One region of the Paenibacillus salivarius genome, then DNA from elsewhere that is predicted to be linked to it. Evidence: predicted binding sites of a transcription regulator. Region 1 holds the regulator's gene; the other holds the start of a gene.
What was found. The regulator Rex, encoded in region 1, represses fermentation and respiration genes when NADH is low (regulators of the CRP and FNR family bind a similar motif). The targets are predictions, from matches to a motif close to TTGTGAAATATTTCACAA.
Positions count from the first base shown of each region.

Region 2: ACSFXJ_RS03285 (FAD:protein FMN transferase) is a predicted target of Rex. The motif match lies at 3,434-3,451, and genes of this name have one in related genera.

Region 1 is NZ_CP195592.1:2,515,146-2,520,610, reverse strand. It holds gene ACSFXJ_RS11395 (hypothetical protein) at 1-303, opposite strand, end outside; gene ACSFXJ_RS11390 (hypothetical protein) at 698-991, shown strand; gene ACSFXJ_RS11385 (cell wall elongation regulator TseB-like domain-containing protein) at 1,048-1,533, opposite strand; gene ACSFXJ_RS11380 (amidohydrolase) at 1,576-2,874, opposite strand; gene ACSFXJ_RS11375 (redox-sensing transcriptional repressor Rex) at 2,852-3,514, opposite strand; gene dinG (ATP-dependent DNA helicase DinG) at 3,553-5,465, opposite strand, start outside.
Region 2 is NZ_CP195592.1:732,278-737,742, forward strand. It holds gene ACSFXJ_RS03280 (ABC transporter substrate-binding protein) at 1-309, shown strand, start outside; gene ACSFXJ_RS03285 (FAD:protein FMN transferase) at 2,197-3,291, opposite strand; gene ACSFXJ_RS03290 (NusG domain II-containing protein) at 3,524-3,922, shown strand; gene ACSFXJ_RS03295 (Gx transporter family protein) at 3,906-4,460, shown strand; gene ACSFXJ_RS03300 (energy-coupling factor transporter ATPase) at 4,504-5,343, shown strand; gene ACSFXJ_RS03305 (energy-coupling factor transporter ATPase) at 5,319-5,465, shown strand, end outside.

The DNA.
Region 1 (5,465 bases):
CAGCTTCTCGGACGAGTTCTCCTCCACGGTCAGCTTCAATTCGCGGCTTCCGATATATTTTTTGCCATCCTTCTCGATTTGACGGACCAAACCTCCAAAGTCGGAGCCCGGTTCCAAGTCGAGTTTCAAGTCTACCTTTTTTGGGGTAATATCAGCTTGAACACTTTTTACCCCTTCATAGCTGTTCACTTTATGTTCAAACGGGCTCTCCACAGCCCACTGCTTGTAACCAAACCAACCTCCAAATAAAAGGAGTGCGGATACCGCCACACTCGCCACGACAGGTCCTACACGCAATTTCACGTCACAGTCCCCCTTAATCTATATTAATTGATATCATAGGTGATATATTAAACCAACAGAATTGAGTATATCATATTATATATACGATTTCTAATGAAAGTTGTGAGTTTATTTCAAATTTTTGATAAGTAATGTTGAAGCATGCCCTCACCTTTTTGGTTGACCGGAAATATGATATACATAAACGGGAACAGCCAGAGTATGAAGTATTGGCCTGCGGAAAGGAAAGGATAAAAGATGGACAATGACGAATCGAAGAGAATCATAACTCTAATTGTCGTCGTCGTGATCAGTGTTTCGTTTGTTCTTGGCATTGGGAGTCAAGAAGGAGGAGCAGGGGCACAAGCGATCGTCACTGTATAAGGGAAACATGAATTCCGCAGGGGGGGATGACATGCCTAAACGTTCTGACAACAACAATAATAATAACAACAACAAAAATGACAAGCGGCAGCTCAATAAAGCGGATTTAGGTTTTCTGTCCGGATTAACCCCTCAGCAGCTTGCGGTCATAACCGGATTGTTAAGTCAAGCCTTACAAGTGGATTCCGTACTTATTGATAAGGACCAGAAAGTCGAAATCGTATTAGGCGGCTCACTGCGGAAGAAAACGAAAGCCGACAAATTGTTAAAGCAATTGAGCGATGTTACTGTTGGAGAAATTCTGGATTCCATAAATAATTTGTAAAAAACAAGACCCGCTTACGGACACTCTTTTCAGCGTACGTAAGCGGGTCTTTCCGGTTATCTGTTCGGCAGCGTAAATACTTCGTCCAGAACGCTACCGTCGCTGAACCGGAAAAAACGGTAGAAATGATGCGCTTTTTCCTTATAAAATAGCTGCCAAACCAACTCATTGTTATAAATTCCAGGCACCAATCTGACGATTGTTATACCTGGATAATCCGTATGAATGATCTTCCGGATCCCCGATTCGGACACCCCTTCGGAAAGGGGCTTGACGATCGGCTCTCCGCCTTCCGGAAGCCAAACTATGATTTCTTGCCCGGATTCATCCTTGCCTTCGACAACCCAGCACACACTGTCCCAAACCGATTTCCATACCTTTGTGGAAGAGACGAGCCCGGTCTGTTCTTTAGCCTGCCGGACAGCCGCTTCCTCTCCCTGCCATATATCCTGCTGAACATAAAGATAAAAGCGGTGAAGGCCAAAGAGCGCGAGCGCCAAAATCAGAATGGAGATCAGGATCCATTTGGTTCTGTTCCTCAAGCCTCTCTTCCTTTCCCCATGAACATTATCATCCGCTACGCCCTAGCGGCCAAGAAGGCTTTCGAAAGCGGCCTGTGCTTCAAAACGGACTTTTTCCTCATCCAGCGTGAGGCACATACCGTGTTTTACGACTTGTTTGCCGTTGACCCAAACATGCTCTACGTCTTTGGCTCCGCCCGAGTATACCACATGGGATATATAATCGGTACGCGGCAGGAAATGGGCCTGCTCCGTATTTACCGCAATGAAGTCGGCTTTCATGCCTGCCGCCAATCTACCGGTGTCTTGCAAATAGAGCGACTTCGCCCCGTACTCCGTTCCCATCCGCAGCGCTTCCCGTGCCGGAATGGCTGTCGGGTCACCGGAAACCCCTTTATGAATCAAAGCTGCCAACCTGATTTCCTCGAACATGTCGAGGTTGTTGTTGCTGGCCGGACCGTCCGTGCCGAGCGATACCGTAACCCCGGCGGCAAGCAGTTCCGGAACGCGGGCGACGCCGCTGGCCAGTTTGAGATTGCTGCCCGGGTTGTGGGAAACGGCCACCTTGTTAGCAGCCAATATTTCGATTTCCTCGTCGTTCAGATGAACGGCATGAGCGACCAATGACGGACGGCTGAACAACCCAAGGTTCAGCAAATGCTGAACCGGCCGTACTCCGTAATCCGCCACATTTTGTTCCACCTCTGCCCGGGTTTCCGACATATGCGTATGTAGCGGCAAATCCAGGTCATGCGCCGCCTGAACGATTTTTTCGATATAGTCCGGCGGACAGGTGTAAGGAGCATGCGGCGACATCATCGTCGTAATCCGTCCGTCCGCCTTTCCGTGCCAGCCTTTGGCGAACGCAATCGCGTCTTCCAGTTTATGCTGCTGCACATCCGGCGGGCACAAGCCGATCACTCCGCGCGTGAGCACGGCTCGAATGCCCGACTGCTCCACGACGGAAGCTACCTGATCCATATGATCATACATATCCAGGAAAGTCGTCGTGCCGCCTTTCAGCATTTCCAAGACGGACAACGCAGTCCCCCAGTATACATCATTGCCGGTAAATTTCGCTTCCATCGGCCACATTTTGGTTTGCAGCCACTCCTGCAGCACCATGTCGTCCCCGTAACCGCGCAGCAGCGACATCGCCGCGTGCCCGTGCGTATTGACCAGCCCCGGGAGGAACAGCAAGCCTTTGCCGTCAAAGGTTTCCGCTCCCTCCACGCCTTCCGGGCGCTGCTCTCCGATATAAGTAATGGTACTGCCTTCGATCAACATGTAACCGCGGATGACCGGTGTTTCCCGGTCAGGCACCGCGAAGGTTCCGTCTTTAATCAGCCACTTTCGTGTCATGTTCTTTTAATTCCTTTCCGCCATCCAGATAGTAAGCCAAGCTCATAAGATCGGTTGTGAAATCGGCCGCATGTACGCGCACGTCTGAAGGGACCTTAAGAATAATAGGAGCAAAATTCAAAATCGCCCCGATTCCCGCGGCAACCAGTTGATCAGCCACACGCTGAGCCTCCGGAGCGGGCACCGTGATAATACCGATCCGAATTTGCTTGTTTTTTACGGTTTCCACCAGCTCATCAATCGGCTGAATCGTTATATTGTTGATTTGGCTTCCGATTTTGTCCGGAGAAGCGTCAAAAACAGCGACGATTTTCATCGTATCCTTCAAGTAAGCATTGTAGTTGGACAGCGCATGCCCGAGGTTACCGGCACCGATTAAGGCCACGTTGATCTGCTGGTCCAGGTTCAAAATCTGGCGGATCTTTTCGATCAAGTAGGAAACGTCATAACCGATTCCCTTGCGGCCAAAGTCCCCGAAATAAGCAAGATCCTTGCGGATTTGAGCAGGGTTTAAATCGAGCTTTTGACCGAGCTCCTGTGAAGACACCGTCGGGACTTCCCGGCGGCTGAGCTCATTTAGAAAGCGTAAATACACGGGTAATCTGCGCACCACGGCATCCGAAATTTTTTCCGACTTCATTATATATTTCCCCCTCATTGGTACGATTTGAACAACGATTACTGTCCGTCTTCGGCGTCCAGCCATTCCGATATGCGCGGAACCATCTGCGTAAGCGGCATATGCTCCATCTTCGGTCCGGGCAAGGAATACAAAAAGTATTTACCGTAGTATGATTCAAGGATGCGTGTATCATAAACAACCACGATGCCGCGGTCTTGAGAAGAACGGACCAGTCGTCCGAAGCCTTGCTTAAATCGGATGACGGCTTGCGGTACGGACAGCTTCATGAAAGGATTTTTCTTTTCCTGCTGAAGCCGTTCGCTCTTCGCTTCCACGAGCGGATGGTTGGGCGGCTGAAAAGGCAGTCGGACAATCGCGAGACACGTGAGAGCTTCCCCGGGGATGTCCACCCCTTCCCAAAAACTGCTTGTGCCTAGCAATACGGATGCTTCTTGCCCTTGAAAACGGCGGGTCAGCTTGGTTCGGCTACCGCTGTCCATGCCTTGTCCGATCACGGTTATGCCTTCATCCGCCAGAAGTTCCTTCAATGGGTCGTACACCTGCCTCAACATCCGGTAGGAGGTGAACAATACCAGCATCCGTCCTTTGGTTTTGGCCGCCGTATCCGCAAGGGAGCGTACCAGGGTGTTCACAAAGTGGTCGTCGCCCACGTTCCCCTTCACGCTCGGAAAATCCCGCGGAATGACAAGCAATGCCTGTTCCCGGTAATTGAACGGGGAGGGGAGCATCGACGTAATCAGCTTTCCCTGCTCGGAGGCATCCGTCAAGCCCAATTGGTCGATCATATATTGGAACGATTTATCGACCGATAAAGTAGCAGAGGTCATGACTACGCTTTTTTTCACATCAAAGAAATAGCCCTTTAACTGCGCGCTGACATCGATCGGAACGGCAAAAATTTGCAGCGATTTGCTTCGGAAATTGCCGTTTCCTTCGATCCAATACACGGTATTGATATCCTCAAGCTTCATGAAGAAACGCAAGGCGTCGCGTTCGGTTCCAAGATCCTTAAGCAGCCCGTTGATATCCGTGATCAGGCTTTCGTAGCCCAAATCCTGTTCGTCGTCCTTCAATTCGGCCAAAAGTTTTTCGCCTTTTCGCAGGACATCGCCCAGCGTGACGTAAATCTGGTTTTCCAGAGCGACGAGCGCGTCCCAACCCTTTGGTTTCTTGTCCGGTCTAAGCCGATAAACGAATTGGCCCGGCTCTCCCGGCGGAGCATCTCCGCGTTCCGGCATAAGCGCAAACAACTGCTCCGACAACCGGTCCCAATGTTCTTTCACATCGAGCAGGGAAGGATACAGATTGTCTATGACGGAACACCACTCCGCGGATTTTTCGGCGCCCGATTGCTGGAGCATGGTTCTCAGGTTCGGGAATTGCCCCGTTTTGCTGTCCTTATAAAGCCGTGTAAGCGTATGAACCACCGTGAAGTATTTCATTTGCAACCCGAGATGTTTTCCCGCCACATCCTCCAAATGATGCGCTTCGTCAATGACGAGCCGCTCATAGGCGGGAAGCAGCTGGTGGCCTGCCTGAATGTCCGTGAATAGCTTGGAATGGTTCGTAATGACCACATCCGCCACCCCGGCTTCATGCTTCGCCTTATGATAATAACATTTACGAAACCACGGGCAGGCGCGTCCCAGACAGGAATCAGATTCGCTGGCCACCGTTTCCCAGAAGTCTCCGCCGCGGTTGCCGAGGTTGAGTTCCTCGTCATCCCCCGTCTCCGTCTGCGCCAGCCACACAATCAATTGCGCGGCCGTCATCACCTCTTCTTTCGGTGTGGCAAAATCTCTTCTACTAATTTTATGTTCAAATTTGCGCAAACACAAATAGTGTTGTCTGCCTTTGAATACGGCCGCGCGGAACGGAAACGGCACGACCTCGGTCAGCAAAGGAATGTCCCTTTCCCTTAACTGCTCTTGCAGATTGATCGTATGGG
Region 2 (5,465 bases), 1.8 Mb from region 1:
GAAGCGAAGGAATTTTTGAACTGGCTCGTCACGTCGGACACGGGCAAAAAATACATCACGAAGGAATTCAAATTTATCCCTGCCTTCGACAGCATTCAGGGGACCGAGGAGGACCTCGGAGCGCTGGGGATGGAAGTACTGAACTATACGGACGCCGGGAAAGCCTTGACCTGGAACTGGTTCCGGTTCCCGAACGGGATGCCGCAGGAAATCGCCAGCAGCATGCAGGCTTATATCGGCGGCAAAATAGGAAAACAGGAAATGCTGGAGCAGTTCCAAACGAACTGGGACAACCTCAGCGTGGAATAGAAAAAGGCGCCAAAATGGACGCAAGCGCTCATACGATGGATCATTGCTAAATGACACACGTGTGGCGCTTGCTTTTTTTACGTATCTTATTTTTTCCCTGCGTGGGAATTCAATTGTATTGCAACCCTTGCCTTTATGTACACGTTAAAGGTCTGCTTGCGTTATCGCTATATCATATCGCTTCGCGATCAGGTTCCTGCCTAGACTACAACCGCAACTGTTCTTACGGTTTCCAAAACAACAAAAGCCCTACCTCTCATTTGTCCTTGCGGCTCCGATGACCGCGCCAGTGTGAATCGGAAATACACAGAAAATTCTTACTCTTTGGGTCATTCAAATAAGGAATTTTATACCGATCTGGTATTTAGGAGAGTTATAATCTTTTGAGGAACTGCCATATGGGGTTTACAATCTAATTGAAAACTATACAGTAATTTTCATGAAAAGTCAAATGTGGAGAGGATGGGGGGCTAGACAACATGTAGATTACGTCGCTACCCCGCTGATGAAGAGCTTAATAATGCGGCATCCGCCGTATGGATCAATGGAAAAAAATAAGGACAGCATTTGCTCTTATTTGCCCATGTTGAAGCCTGAAAACGTCTTTTGGCCACCATTCTTAACCAATAAGGGCCTCTTTTGCCTATTGCTTGGCCTTACACAAACCCAGGTCGACAGGCCGCCACCTGAGCCCCCCGACAATGCCGACTACCCGGAATCCAGCACCCGACACCCGAGGCCCGACCATCTGACCACCAACCACACGAGGTCCGACCACCGACCGACCACCGACCGACCACCCATCATCCGATGTCCGCTACGCTGACCACTTATCACCCGAGGCCCGACTACGCTGACCACACCGACCACCCGACCACATAAAAGCTTGGCTCAAATAAGAGCCCATTTGTCCTTTATTTTGTCGAAAAGACCCTGCTACGAAAAAATAGGGCCATTTTTGGGCCTTATTTCGGCAAATGGAAGCACCAAATCGATGATATGGCACTCATTCCACTGGAATAAGAGACATTTTGTCCCTTATATTCCTGGTGTAATCGAAAAAAGCAGAAATAAGGGCAAAAAAGGGCCTTATTTCTGCTCCGTCCTTAGACAAACCCAGATCCGACATGCTGCCACTCAACGAACCACCTGACCACGTATAAGCTTGGCTCAAATAAGAGCTCTTTTGTCCTTTATTTTGTCGAATAGACCCAGCTACAAAAAAATAAGGCCATTTATGGGCCTTAATTCGGCAAATGGAAGCTCCAAGTCGATGATATGGCACTCATTCCACTGGAATAAGAGACATTTTGTCCCTTATATTCCTGGTGTAATCGAAAAAAGCAGAAATAAGGGTATAAAACGGCCTTATTTCTGCTCCGTCCTTAGACAAACCCAGATCCGACATGCTGCCACTCAACGAACCACCCGACCACGTAAAAGCTTGGCTCAAATAAGAGCCCATTTGTCCTTTATTTTGTCGAAAAGACCCTGATACGAAAAAATAAGGCCATTTATGGGCCTTAATTCGGCAAATGGAAGCACCAAATCGATGATATGGCACTCATTCCACTGGAATAAGGGACATTTTGTCCCTTATATTCCTGGTATAATCGAAAAAAGCAGAAATAAGGGTATAAAACGGCCTTATTTCTGCTCCGTCCTTAGACAAACCCAGATCCGACATGCTGCCACTCAACGAACCACCTGAACACGTTTAAGCTTGGCGCAGATAAGGGGTCTTATTTCGGCAAATGGAAGCTCCAAGTCGATGATATGGCACTCATTCCGCTGGAATAAGGGACATTATTGTCCTTATATTCCTGGTGTAATCGAAAAAAACAGAAATAAGGGCAAAAAACGGCCTTATTTCTGCCCTGCATCTACTTAATTCGCAAACGTGTAATCATCGTTTTCCTTAACCAGCATCTCTTTAAAGCCGGGGCTGGCGTAGAGCTTTTTATCCTTGGTAATAAACAGCACTTCCGTATTCGGCGTATTCTCGGCAAACTTCAAGCCTTCCTCGATGCCCATGATCAGCAAGGAGGTGTCCATGGTGTCCGCGTCGATGGAACGGTCGGTGATGATCGTGACGCTGCTGATATTGTTATCGACCGGATATCCCGTACGGGGATCGATGATATGCTGGTACAGCTTGCCGTCCTCGATAAAGTAGCGTTCGTAAATGCCGGCGGTGACGACCGTTTTATCCTTTACGCGAACCTTCCCGATCGGGTTGCCGCGTTCCATGGCCGGATCCTGGATGCCGACGTTCCAGGCCAGGCCGCCCGGTTTTTCGCCCATCACGAAAATGTTGCCGCCAAGGTCGATAATGGCGCTGTGAAAATCCTTGGCCGCCAAATAATCGTAGATGGCATCCGCGGCATAGCCTTTACCATAGGAACCGAGATCGATTTCCATGTCCTTATCCTGAAGATAAATTTCATGCGTATCCGGATTCAATTCAATTTTGCGGTAATCCGTCAATTTCTGTGCCGCGGCGATCTCATCGGCAGGAGGCACGTGCGCGCCTTCATGTCCGATGTTCCATAAGCTGACGAGAGGTCCGATCGACGGGTCAAGCAGGCCGTCCGTTTTTTGGGCATATTCGACGGCTTTGCTAACCAGCTCGAACGTATCGGGAGACACCTGAACAGCCGAAACCCCGGCCTGGGCGTTCACTTTATGGATTTCACTGTCGGGATTGGTGCGGCTGATTTTATTGTCGATATTTTTCATCAGGGCTTCCAGTTCCTCAAAATGTTTGGAGTTGGCCCGGGTGTCGTAAATTTTAATGGCGACGATCGTATCAAAAATAAAAAAGTTCTGCGATGCCGGCTGGGTCGTTTCGGTATCCGCCGTTTGCGCGGTTGCCCCGGAATTTTGCGAGTCCGCAGCCTTTCCGCTCCCGGAGCAGCCTCCAAGCAGAGCCGCGAGCAGGGTAAGTGTCAAGAGCAGGATTGCCGGTTTCTTTTTGTTCATGGGAGCAGCCTCTTTTCTCCTGTCATTTTCGACCTTGATTGTAGCAGAAATAGAGAAGTCCCGAAAGTACTTTAATTCACAAAGTAATGATTATCCGGTGAAATTGTTTCTTAAGTGAGGAATTTGTGAAATGAGGGAAGGTTTGAGACAAATATCACAAGGGCGTGAGGAATGTTACATGTATAATGGGTACATCTAAGATTTAGACAATTAAAAAATAAGGGAGTTTGCCATGAAACGCGGAGATATCCTGCTGATCGGGCTCGTCGTTGTCATTGCGGCTGCGTTTTTGGTCCCCAGGTGGCTTGGTGGGGATGAAAGTGAAAAAAATCACAACGAGACAAAAGTCGCAAAAATCACGGTGGACGGTAAGCTTTACCGGACCGTGGAACTGACCGAAGAAGAGCAAACGATCGAAATTAAAACGGAGTTCGGCTACAACTTATTGAAAGTTCACGATTACGGCATTCAAATGATCGATGCGGACTGTCCGGACGATATATGCCTGACCTTTGGCTTCGTGGACCGGGTCGGAGGGACGATCGTCTGCTTGCCTAACAAGGTGCTCGTCGAGGTCGAAGGCGGATCCGGAACCGGGGGAGGAGATGAGCTCGATGTCATCGTTAAATAAGGAATCGAATCTTGCGCTGAAAAGAACCGTGATCGTGGCGATTTTTGCCGCGGTGGCGGTGGTGCTCAGTTTGGTCGAGTCGCTGATTCCGGTCAATATGAGCGTGCCGGGCGCAAAGCTGGGCCTGGCGAATATTATGGTGCTTACTTGTCTTTATTTTCTGCGGGCGAGAGACGCCTTGATGATGGTGCTGCTCAAAACCTTGCTGACCGCATTTATTTTCGGTACATTTTCCAGCTTTCTGTTCAGTATTATGGGAGCCCTGTTCAGCTTTGCGGCGATGTGGTTCCTGCTGCTCGTCGGACGCAAGCGCCTGAGCGCCATCGGCATCAGCATTGTCGGCGGGATCGCCCACAATATCGGGCAGCTGACCGCGGCATCCATCTATTTTAATACGACAAAAATATTCTACTACTTGCCTATGCTGCTCATTATGGGGGTTCTGACGGGGATTGCGGTAGGGATCGCGGTTAGATATCTGGTCCCGTCGCTGTCCAAATTGTCGCTGTTCGACGGGTTCCTTGCCGAAACGGCGTGAGCTGAAATTCGGGATTCGGGTATTCGGAAAGGGGCGATGAAGAATGGAAGGCACCGGCCTTGCCTTTGAATTAGAGCACGTGTCTTTTGCTTACGAGCCGGAGGAGCCGGTTCTGGATAACGTCAGCTTCAGTATTCCCCAAGGAAGCTGGGTGTCTCTGGTCGGACCGAACGGCTGCGGAAAGTCTACGCTCGCCAAGCTGATCGGCGGTCTGCTTGCCGTCAACGGCGGAACGATCAGGGTGGAAGGCATTCCGCTGAACCCCGAGACGGTATCGCAAATCCGCCCGCGGATCGGCATGGTGTTTCAAAATCCGGACAATCAATTTATCGGCTCAACCGTGGAGGAGGATATCGCCTTCGGCCTTGAGGGGCGGTGTTTGCCGCGGGATGAGATGAGGGAGCGGGTCCGTCGTTATGCGGAAAAGCTGGAAATCGGGCACCTGCTTTCAAAGCATCCCGCCGAGCTTTCCGGGGGACAGAAGCAGCGTGTGGCCATTGCGGCCATCCTTGCCATGGAGCCGGGCATCGTCATTTTCGACGAATCCTCCTCTATGCTGGATGAGAAAGCTCGCGGAGAACTTCTTGATATCGTTCGGGAAATGAAGGGAAGCGGACGGTACACGATGGTCTCCATTACGCATGATGCGGATGAAATTATGGCTTCGGACAGGGCTATCGTGCTGCGTGACGGCGGCATTGCGGCCGATTTGGAGCCGCGGGAGTTGTTCGGCGACGCCGGTCTGCTAAGGGCCTGCCGACTGGTCGCTCCTTTTGAAATCCGGCTGGCGCGGGAGCTTGCTCTGCATGGAATAACACTGCCGCACGCTTACCCGGAAAAGGGGGTGGCGGACAGATTATGGCAATTATGTTCGAGCAAGTAAGCTTCGCCTACGACGATCGAAGCCTATGGAGAAACGGTGCCCTTGAGGGGGTCAGCCTGGAGCTTGAAAGCGGCGCATTCGCTGCCATTGCCGGGTCTACGGGCTCGGGCAAGTCGACGCTG